3 regions of the Streptomyces sp. NPDC007084 genome follow, and region 2 is predicted to be linked to each of the others. Evidence: riboswitches for the same ligand, from Rfam matches in the RefSeq annotation. Region 2 holds a riboswitch; each other region holds the start of a gene.

What was found. A riboswitch is a leader RNA that binds a small molecule or an ion and turns the genes downstream of it on or off. The one in region 2 is predicted to bind cyclic di-AMP.
Region 1: linked by a shared signal. The riboswitch ahead of AB0912_RS04530 (M23 family metallopeptidase) and the one ahead of AB0912_RS08140 (LysM peptidoglycan-binding domain-containing protein) in region 2 are both predicted to bind cyclic di-AMP.
Region 3: linked by a shared signal. The riboswitch ahead of AB0912_RS02075 (LysM peptidoglycan-binding domain-containing M23 family metallopeptidase) and the one ahead of AB0912_RS08140 (LysM peptidoglycan-binding domain-containing protein) in region 2 are both predicted to bind cyclic di-AMP.

Annotation. Positions count from the first base shown of each region.
Region 1 covers NZ_JBEYFY010000003.1:220,255-223,523, forward strand. The annotation lists gene AB0912_RS04525 (GntR family transcriptional regulator) at 255-950, opposite strand; gene AB0912_RS04530 (M23 family metallopeptidase) at 1,148-1,912, opposite strand; cyclic di-AMP (ydaO/yuaA leader) riboswitch at 1,926-2,085, opposite strand; gene AB0912_RS04535 (pitrilysin family protein) at 2,299-3,269, opposite strand, start outside.
Region 2 covers NZ_JBEYFY010000006.1:113,309-116,577, forward strand. The annotation lists gene AB0912_RS08135 (HAD family hydrolase) at 1-254, shown strand, start outside; gene AB0912_RS08140 (LysM peptidoglycan-binding domain-containing protein) at 486-1,202, opposite strand; cyclic di-AMP (ydaO/yuaA leader) riboswitch at 1,207-1,368, opposite strand; gene AB0912_RS08145 (CocE/NonD family hydrolase) at 1,867-3,269, opposite strand, start outside.
Region 3 covers NZ_JBEYFY010000002.1:27,356-30,624, forward strand. The annotation lists gene AB0912_RS02075 (LysM peptidoglycan-binding domain-containing M23 family metallopeptidase) at 173-1,072, opposite strand; cyclic di-AMP (ydaO/yuaA leader) riboswitch at 1,077-1,249, opposite strand; gene AB0912_RS02080 (alpha-galactosidase) at 1,533-3,269, opposite strand, start outside.

The sequences.
Region 1 (3,269 bases), on a different contig from region 2:
GCACTCGGACCTTCACACGGCTGAGCCGCGCCACCCCTCACCGGGAGCGCGGCTCAGCCGTTTCCGTACGCCGCCCCGGGAATTCCCGCGTGCTGCCCGAATTCATGCCGGCACACGCGGGAAACGCGTGGGCGCGCGACGCGAACGAGTCGCGTGAACGAAATGAGCGCGCACCGTGAATTCCGGGCGCGCGAAGAAAGCGGCAGCGGAAACAGCGCTTCGCCGAATAACCCTCTTTGTATACGGCGCCCGTGTTAATGGCGTTGACCCGTCATGTTTACGGGATGTTGCGAAGTCCTCACACGGTCCTGCCGGTCCCCGCCGGCCGGGAAGCGCAGCCGGTGCGCGGACGCCGAGCGCTCGGCGTGCAGGGCCGTGATCGCGCGGGCCCGCTCACCGTCCCCGCGGGCGACCGCGTCCACGATGCCGCCGTGCTCCGCCCAGGACTCCGCGGGGTTGGCCGGCGCCTCCACCGCGTACATCCAGGCGATCTTGTGCCGTAGCTGGGACAGCGTCGACGTCAGCGCGGGGCTGCCGGAGGCCTGGGCGAGCGTCTCGTGGAACCAGCCGCCCAGGGAGCGCAGATCCTCGCTGTTGCCCCGCCTGGAGCGCTCCTGGCCCAGCCTGACCAGCCCGCGGAGCACCTTGAGGTGAGCCTCGGTGCGGCGCTGGGCGGCGCGCGCGGCACCCAGCGGCTCCAGCAGTATGCGCATCTCCAGAAGGTCCGCGGCCTCCTGCTCGGTGGGCTCGGCCACGCACGCGCCCGCGTGCCGCCGGGTGACCACGAAACCCTCGGCCTCCAGGGTGCGCAGGGCCTCGCGCACGGGGACGCGCGAGACGCCGTAGCGCCGCGCGAGCAGTTCCTCGGTGAGCCGGCCGCCACGCTCGTAGACGCCCGCGACGATGTCGTCCCGGATCGCCGTGCATACCGAGTGCGCCGGAATACGCATGACCGGACCTCCGCTTTAATCCCCGCGAAACGCCATCGATTGACGCTTGTTCAGTGACTCTATTGCAGGAAGCCTTAATTTCCGATGGCGGGCCTGAATCCATGGATATTTTTTGGACAGTCGGCCTCCGGAAACGATGATGCCCCGGCTCGGTGAGCCGGGGCATCGAAAACGGTGGAGAAGCCGCGAAGCGGTCGTCAGACGTTCACACCGTGCGAGCGGAGGTAGGCGACCGGGTCCATGTCGGAGCCGTACTCGGCGGTGGTGCGCGCCTCGAAGTGCAGGTGCGGTCCCGTGGTGTTGCCGGTCGACCCGGAGAGGGCGATCTGCTGGCCCGGGGTGACCGTCTGGCCCACGGAGACACCGATGGACGACAGGTGCCCGTACATGGTGTACGTGCCGTCGTGCATCTTGATCACTACTTGATTGCCGTAGGCACCGCCCCAGCCGGCCGCGACGACCGTGCCGGCGCCGACCGAGTGCACCGGGGTGCCCGAGGCCGCGTGGAAGTCGACACCGGTGTGGCTGCCGGAGGACCAGAGGCTGCCGCCGGTCTTGTAGCCGGTGGAGACGTACGAGCCGGAGATCGGCATGACGAAGGTGTTGAGCCGCTTGCGCTCGGCGGCGCGGGCGGCCCGCTCCTTGGTCTCGCGAGCCTTCGCGGCCTGCTCTGCGGCCTTCTTGCGCGCGGCCTGTTCGGCCTTCTCCCGCGCGGCGGCCACCTCGGCGGCGTGCTGCTGGGCGGCGGCCTGCTCGTCGATCTGCTCGGCGACGGAGTCACCGATGGTGACGGCCTGGGTCAGCCCGGTCTGCTCGACGGAGGGGGTCGCGGCGAACGCGGGCGCCGCGAGGGTTCCGAGGACACCGGTGGTGGTGAGGGCCGCGACGCCGACGGCGTTCTTGGTGGTGCGCTGCACGCGGCTCGGACGACGATGCTTCCCGGTGCCACAGGTGAACGCCATAAAGGGGCTGATCCTTTCCTTCCTTCTCGCCTACCGGGTTAGCTGACGGGTTCGGAGCAGGAAGGTCTCCTACGGACCCCCTCCGGGGAGGGCGTCCGATTCACCCCAGGGACTACGTGTGGGTCCCCGGCTCCCCTGGCTCGCGCCATGCGGGGACTCGGCGATGGCTGTCCGGTGCCGCGGGCGCGGCGCACTGCCTGACGAACAGCCGGACAGACGCTAAACGGGGCATCTTTCGAACAACAAACGGATCACGGTTTTTGTAGCGCATCCCACAGCGCAGAAGCCAACCTCCGTACCAATACGGACATCCTGGCGGTGATGTGCGCGCAAAAGAGGGCCCTGGCGACGCTTCGGTCACCAGGGCCCATCTCGGTCACACGGTGCTACTCCGCGGAGACCACGCTGACTTCACCGATGCCCAGGGCCCGCACCGGCTCCTCGATCCGCGCCGCGTCGCCCACCAGGATCGTCACCAGACGGTCCGTCGGGAAGGCGCTGACGGCTGCCGCGGTGGCCTCCACCGTGCCGGTGGCGGCCAGTTGCCGATAGAGCGTCGACTGGTAGTCGTCCGGCAGGTACTGCTCGACCTGGTCGGCGAGCGTGCCCGCGACGGCCGCGGCGGTCTCGAACTTGAGGGGCGCCACGCCCACCAGGTTCTGCACGGCGACATCGCGCTCCGCGTCGGTGAGCCCCTCGGCCGCCAGGGTGCGCAGGACCTTCCACAGGTCGTCCAGCGCCGGCCCGGTGTTCGGGGTGTCGACCGAGCCGCTGATGGCGAGCATCGCGGCACCGGTGCCATCCGGCGCGGACCGCAGGACCTGGCCGAACGCCCGTACGCCGTAGGTGTAGCCCTTCTCCTCGCGCAGGACGCGGTCCAGACGCGAGGTGAGGGTGCCGCCCAGGCAGTAGGTGCCGAGCACCTGGGCCGGCCACACACGGTCGTGCCGGTCGGCGCCGACCCGCCCGATGAGCAACTGGGTCTGCACGGCGCCGGGGCGGTCCACGATGACCACGCGGCCCGTGTCATCGGCGTGCACCGGCGGCACCGGGCGCGGCTCGGCGGACGATCCGGTCCAGGCGCCGAGGGTGTCGCCGAGCAGCTCGTCCACGTCCACGTCGGTGAGGTCGCCGACGATCACGGCGGTGGCCGTCGCGGGACGGACGTGCTTCTCGTAGAAGGACCGCACGGCCGCGGAGTCGATGTTCTGGACGGTCTCCTCGGAACCCTGGCGCGGGCGCGACATGCGTGCCGTCGGCGGGAAGAGCTGCCGGGAGAGTTCCTTGGCCGCGCGGCGGCCCGGGTTGGCCGTCTCGTGCGGGATCTCGTCGAGCCTGTTGCGCACCAGGCGCTCGA
Region 2 (3,269 bases):
AGCCACGCGGGGTGACCAAGGCCACGGGCCTGGCGCTCGCAGCGGACCATCTCGGGCTCACCCCGTCCGCGACGCTCGCCTTCGGGGACATGCCCAACGACATTCCCATGTTCGACTGGGCCGCCCACGGGGTCGCGATGGCCAACGCACACCCGGAACTGAAGGCCGTGGCCGACGAAATCACCCGGTCGAACGAGGAGGACGGGATCGCCGTGGTCCTGGAGCGGCTCTTCGGGTTCGAGCGGCCGAACTGACGCGGGGCGCCCGCTCGCCAGCCACCGCCGCCTGTTCACGATTCGCCTGTTGACGTCCCGCGTGTTCACGTCCCGCCTGTTCACACGCCACCGGCCGGCGGACACCCGAGGGTGCCGCCGGCCGGTGGCGTGCGAGGCCGTCTGAGGCCGTGCGAGGCCGTGCGATGCGATGTGATGCGCCCGTGTGGGTGGCGGGTGGGCGCAGGTGGGCCCGGGTGGGCGCCGGTGTGATCAGTACGCGCCGTTGACGTTGTCGATCGAGCCGTACTTGTCGGCGGCGTAGTTGCAGGCGGCCGTGATGTTGGCGACCGGGTCGTACGGGTCCATCGAGGTGCCGGGCACGTGGTAGGCCAGGAAGGTCGGGTCGATGACCTGGAGGAGGCCCTTCGAGGGGGTGCCCGCGACGGCGTTGGAGTCCCAGTTGTTGATGGCCTGGGGGTTGCCGGAGGACTCGCGCATCACGTTGCGGTAGATACCGTCGTAGCTGCCCGGAATGCCCGCCTTGCCCATGATGTCCAGGGACTGCTTGATCCAGCCGTCCAGGTTGTTGGCGTAGGTGGTGGCGGAGGCCTGGGTGGCGGTGGTCTTGGCGGCCGTGGTGGCCGCCGGGGCCTTCAGGGTCTTCGTGCCGACGGTCAGCGTCAGGCCGGTGCGGAGGTGCCCGGGGTTGTCGCCGATGACGGCGCGGTTCGCCGTGTAGAGCTTCTGCCAGCCGCCGCTCGACGGGTACTTCTTCGCGATGCCGACCAGGGTGTCGCCGGCGACCACCTTGTAGGTGACGAGCTGGACGTTCGGGACGGCGGCGGTCTTGGCGGCCTGGGGGGTGGCGGCGTGGGCGCCGGTGGCGCTCATGAGCGGCAGCGCGAGGGCGAGGGCGCCCGTTCCGGCGGCGACGATGCCGCGGGTGACGAGGTTGTTCCGGCCGTGACGGTTCTTGCCTGCGGGCATGACGAAATGTCCTCTCCGACGCCTGCGAGGTGAGCTGTCGGGTTCGGGCGGGAGATGCCCGGCCGCGCTTTTCGGGCGCGGCTTCACCCCTAGCCGGTCCGGTCTCCCGGATCGGCGGCTTACCTGTGGTTCCCCCGCTCCTGCCGTGCGTGGGTGGGTGGGTTGCCGGGCGACGGCAGGATTAGGCGATCCGCCCGGTGCGACGAGAACGTATGCGACCGCACATGTCGGGAACAAGGCCGGATGTGGCGTTGAAGATCGCTTTTGCCTGTTTAGAGCGTGGGCAATACGTCCGTTTGTGCCGGAATTGAATCCTCAACTTGCCTTTGGCGAAGGGGTTGGCGCGGAGTCGGTGCCGGGTGATCCACTGGTTCGCGCGTGACCCAATTCACGCGCTGGAGGGTCACCAAGGCGGCATGGCAGGCAAGTCGGACATTACGCCACCGTCGGCCGGTGGACCGGGAGTTCCCGTACGCCCCCGGACCGGCCCTCGCGCCGCGGAGCGGCCCCGCCGTCCACGGCGCCCGCCCGGCCACCCACGGCGCCCGCCCCCGCCATCCACAGCGCCCGCCCCGCCATCCACAGCGCGCCCGCCCTGCCACCCACGGCGCCCGCCCCGCCACACCCGCCCCGTCCCCACAACTCCCCTCCCCGCAAGCCTTCTTCAGCCCGCCGTGCGCGGAATTTTCTTCTCCCAGGTCCGGTGGAAGACGACTTCGCCGCCGTCCCGGCAGACGACCTCGTTGGACGTGATGAAGTCCCGCGCGTCGCAGGTGATGGAGGACCGCGTCTCGACGCGGGCGTCCCACGGCAGGTCCGGCCGGTGCAGCCGCACCGACCAGGTGGACTCGGCGCGGGCGGACAGCGGGTCCGACGCGTCGATCGTGTACGTCTCCCGCGCGTCCTCCGAGAATTCGAGACCGTCGGGATAGACGCGGGTGCCGCCGTACCGGGGGTCCACGTCCAGCCGCCAGGTGCCCGCGGCCACGTCCCGCACCACCAGGCGCTCGGGGCGGGGTTCGTCGAGCGTCTCCGGGATCACCACGCCGAGCGGCTCGGCCTGCTCCGGCTCCCCGAAGGTGATGGAGGGGTCCGACTCCCTTACACGCACGGGGAGTTCGAGGCTGCTGCCCGCCGGGTCCAGGGTGAAACCGGCCTCGGAGCCGGGCTGCGGCCAGACCCAGGGCCAGTACGCGGAGGAGACACTCAGCCGGATGCGGTGGCCGGCCGGGAAGGCGTAACCGATGCCGTTCAGCTCGAACTCGACGTCCTCCGTGGTGCCCGGCTGCCAGGGGACGGCCCTGTCACGGCCCCGGCGCGCCGACAGGTTCAGCACACCTCGGGTGACGAGCGTGGACGCGCCGTCGGGGGTCACGTCGCACAGCCGGGCGATCACCTGGCCCCGCGTGGCCGCCGAGGTGAGCCGCAGCCGGACCCGGGGCCGCCCCAACACCCAGGTTTGTTCCGGTACTTCGAACTCGAAGCAGGCCGAGCGGGCGTCCTCCTCGCGCTGGTCCGGCGGCAGGTCGGCGTCGTTCCCGAAGGGGAAGAAGCGGCCCGCGTCGACGCCGGTGTGCTGCGGGGAGCGCACCGGCACCGGGTCCCCCTGGAGTTCGTACGGGATGGCGGTCACCGAGGGCGAGGGCCACGCAGGGTCGCCGACCCAGCGGCCGGGCAGCTCCGGGTAGACGGTCGCCGGGGGATGCGCGTCCATCACGTAGGAGCGCAGCAGCGGGACGTCGAGCGCGCCCGAGTCCTCGTCCTTGAGCCAGTGGCCCCACCAGCGGAGCGTCTCCTGGAGGAAGCCGATCGCGGGGCCCGGCGGCAGGCCGCGGTCGGGGTACTGGTGGGACCAGGGGCCGATGAGTCCCCGTACGCGCTCGGGTGGCAGGTTCTCGACCAGGCGCAGCACGGTGTCGCGGTACGGGTCGTGCCAGCCGCCGACCGCGAGGACGGCCGCGCTGATCGCCCCGTAGTCCTCGCAGGCGCTGCCGTGCCGCCAGTAGTCGTCCCGGGTCTGGTGGGCCAGCCAGGTGTGCACGAAGGGGTCGACGGCCTCCAGCCGCC
Region 3 (3,269 bases), on a different contig from region 2:
CGGTGAGATAGGCCACTCGTCAAGTGTTGGTCAACCGTGGAATAAGGCTCTCATCAGGGGTGTTGAGGCAGCCGCGACCAACATCGAAGGCCGGACCCCACGGATCGTGGGGTCCGGCCTTCGATGGCTGTCCTGCCGTCAGGAGCAGGTCGGGCGGGTGCGGTGCCAGGGGTCAGCCGACGGCGACACCGTGCGAGCGCAGGTAGGCGACCGGGTCGATGTCCGAGCCGTAGTCGGGCGTGGTGCGGACCTCGAAGTGCAGGTGCGGTCCGGTGACGTTGCCGGTCGCGCCGGAGAGGCCGATCTGCTGGCCCTCGGTCACGGTCTGGCCCGCCGAGACGGACAGGGCCGACATGTGGGCGTACTGCGAGTACTTGCCGTCGGCGTGCTGGATGACGACCTGGTTGCCGTAGGCGCCGCCCCAGCCTGCGGAGACGACGGTGCCCGCGGCGATGGCCTTGATGGTGGTGCCGGTCGGGACGACGAAGTCGGTGCCGGTGTGGTAGCCGCTGGACCACATGCTGCCCGCCACCTTGTAGTTGGTGCCGATGACGGCGCCGTCCACGGGGAGGGTGTAGCCCGAGCCGTTGTCGGCGGCGGCCGGCTTGGCGGGCGCGCTCACCGGCTCGGCCTTCTGGGCCGCGGGCTTGGCGGCGGAGGGCTTGGCTGCCGAGGGCTTCGCCGGGGCGGCGGCCTTCGGGGCGGCGGCCTTGGCGCCGAGCGACAGCTTCAGACCGGGGTGGATCAGGGACGGGTCGCCGCCGATGGCGGAGCGGTTGTCCGAGTAGATCTTCTTCCAGCCGCCGGTGACGTGGTGCTCGTCGGCGATCTTGGCGAGGCAGTCGCCGGCCTTCACCGCGTACGTCGTCGTCGCGGCGGCCTTCGCGGCGGCCGGGGTGACGGTGGCGGTCTTCTGGGTGTGCTGCGCGACGGCGGCGGCCGGCGTCGCGGCGTGGGCGCCGGTGGCTCCCATCAGGGGCAGCGCGAGCGCGGCGCCACCGGTTCCGGCCACGGCGATCGAGCGGGTGAAACGCAGGGACTTGGGACGGCGGTGCTTACCCTTCGCGGGCATGGCGAATTCCTCTCCGGCGCCTGCGAGGTGAGCTGTCGGGTGCGGGCTGGAGATGCCCGGCCGCGCTGCTGCGCGGCTGTACCCCTAGCCTGTTCCGGAGTCCGGACCAGGCACGGAACCTGTGGGTCCCCCGCTCCTGCCGTGTACGGGTGAGTGGATTCCGGGCGGCGGCAGGATTGGGCGTCCGTCCGGATTGAGGCAGAACGTAAGCGAGATGAGCGCGCGTCGACAACCAGCCGCGGATTCCGGACGCTCACCTTTCTTGATCCATGCGGAATTCACCGTCACCCTCCGTGGAATGACGATCTTTACGGCCTTTCAATCCGCCCGAATTCAAGGGTGCGTTGAGAAATGCCGACGGCAACGCATCGTCACGAATATGACCCTGCTCACGCCCCCGGACCCACCTCGCCCTATTCCAGGGCCAGTTGGAATGAAGGTGCCATTTCGGACAGAACAGTCAGATACGGCGCAGCCGGATGACCGTCGCGTCGAGATCGCCGCGCAGCCCGCTGTGCAGGCCGTGGTGCAGCAGCACGGCACCTCGGTGGATTTCGCCCGTTTCGACCCGTTCATAGCCGGCCGCGGGGTCGAGTCCGCGCAGCCTGAGGGGGGCGGGGTGCTCTCCGTAGTGCTGCGCCTGGAGCCAGGCGAGGACCACCACCTCGTCCCCGAGGACGTACTGCGTGGCGCTCAGCCCGCCCGCCGGGGGCCGCAGCCGGTAGAGGTCGCCACGCTGCACGACCGGCCTGATCTCCCGGTAGAGCCCGACCCAGTCCCGCGCCTCGGCCAGCTCCTCCTCGCTCCACCGGGCGAGATCGCCGCCGACGCCGAGGACCCCGGCCATGGCGCTCACGAAGCGGAAGCGCAGGCTGCTGACCCTGCCGTTGAGCAGGTTGTTCGGGCTGTCCGTGACCCAGGCCGCCATGACCCGCGCCGGATGGATCTGACTGAAGCCGTGCTGGATGGCGAGCCGGTCGAGCGGGTCGGTGTTGTCCGAGGTCCACACCTGGTCGGTACGGGCCAGGACGCCGAGGTCGACACGGCCGCCTCCACCGGAGCACGACTCGAAGGCGACGCCGGGGTGTGCGGCGCGCAGCCGGTCGAGCAGGGCGTAGAAGGCCTCGACGTGGGCCGTCCAGAGCTTTTGCGGATAGGGCTCACCCGGCCAGCCGGCATCCGTGAAGGACCGGTTGAAATCCCATTTCACATAGTCGATCGGCGCGCCGGCGAGCAGCGCGTCCAGCCGCTCCCAGAGATACTCCTGAACGTCCGGCCGGGCGAGGTTCAGGACGAGCTGATTACGGAACTCCGTCCTGGTTCGTCCCGTTTGGTGCTGCACCCAGTCGGGATGGGCGCGGTAGAGGTCGCTGTCGGGGTTGACCATTTCGGGCTCGACCCAGATCCCGAACCCCATGCCGAGGGCGTGAACGTCGTCGGCGAGCGGTGTGAGACCGGCGGGGAAGCGGTCCGGGTTGGGGGTCCAGTCACCGAGTCCGGCGCGGTCGCTGGTGCGGGCCCCGAACCAGCCGTCGTCGACCACGAACAGTTCGACGCCCATCCCGGCGGCCCGCCGGGCGAGCGCCCGCTGTCGCTCCTCCGAGATGTCGAAGGTGGTGGCCTCCCAGGAGTTGAACAGCACCGGCCGGTCCCGCTCCGCGTCCGGGATCACGTACGTCCGCTGGTACGCGTGCCAGGCGCGGCTGGCGCCGCCGAACCCGCCGTCGCTCCACAGCCCGGCGAAGACCGGCGTGGTGAAGGTCTCCCCCGGGGCGAGGGACAGCAGGCCGGAGTCGTCGTGTCCGGCACCGCCGGTGATCTGCACGCGCCCGTCGGGGAGTTGGGCGACCAAGATCCGCCAGGAGCCGGACCAGCCGAGCGCGCAGCCGTACACCTCGCCGCTCTCCTCGGTGGCCTCGCTGTCGAGGGCGACCCAGGGCAGATGCTGGTGGCCGGTGTGCCCGCGGCGGCTGCCGATGACCTGCTCGCCGTAGGTGAGGGGTGAGCGCGTCAGCCGGGACTCGGCGGCCCAGCGGCCGTGGAGCTGGGACAGCCGCCGGCCCTCGCGTTCGGGCAGGGTCCAGGTCGCGGAGTCGGCGCGCAGCAGCTCCAGGTCGCCGGGCCCGTCGTTGACGAGCGTGACCCGGCGCTCCAGCACATCGCCGCGCGGCCGGTAGTGCAGGGTGATGCCGAGGCC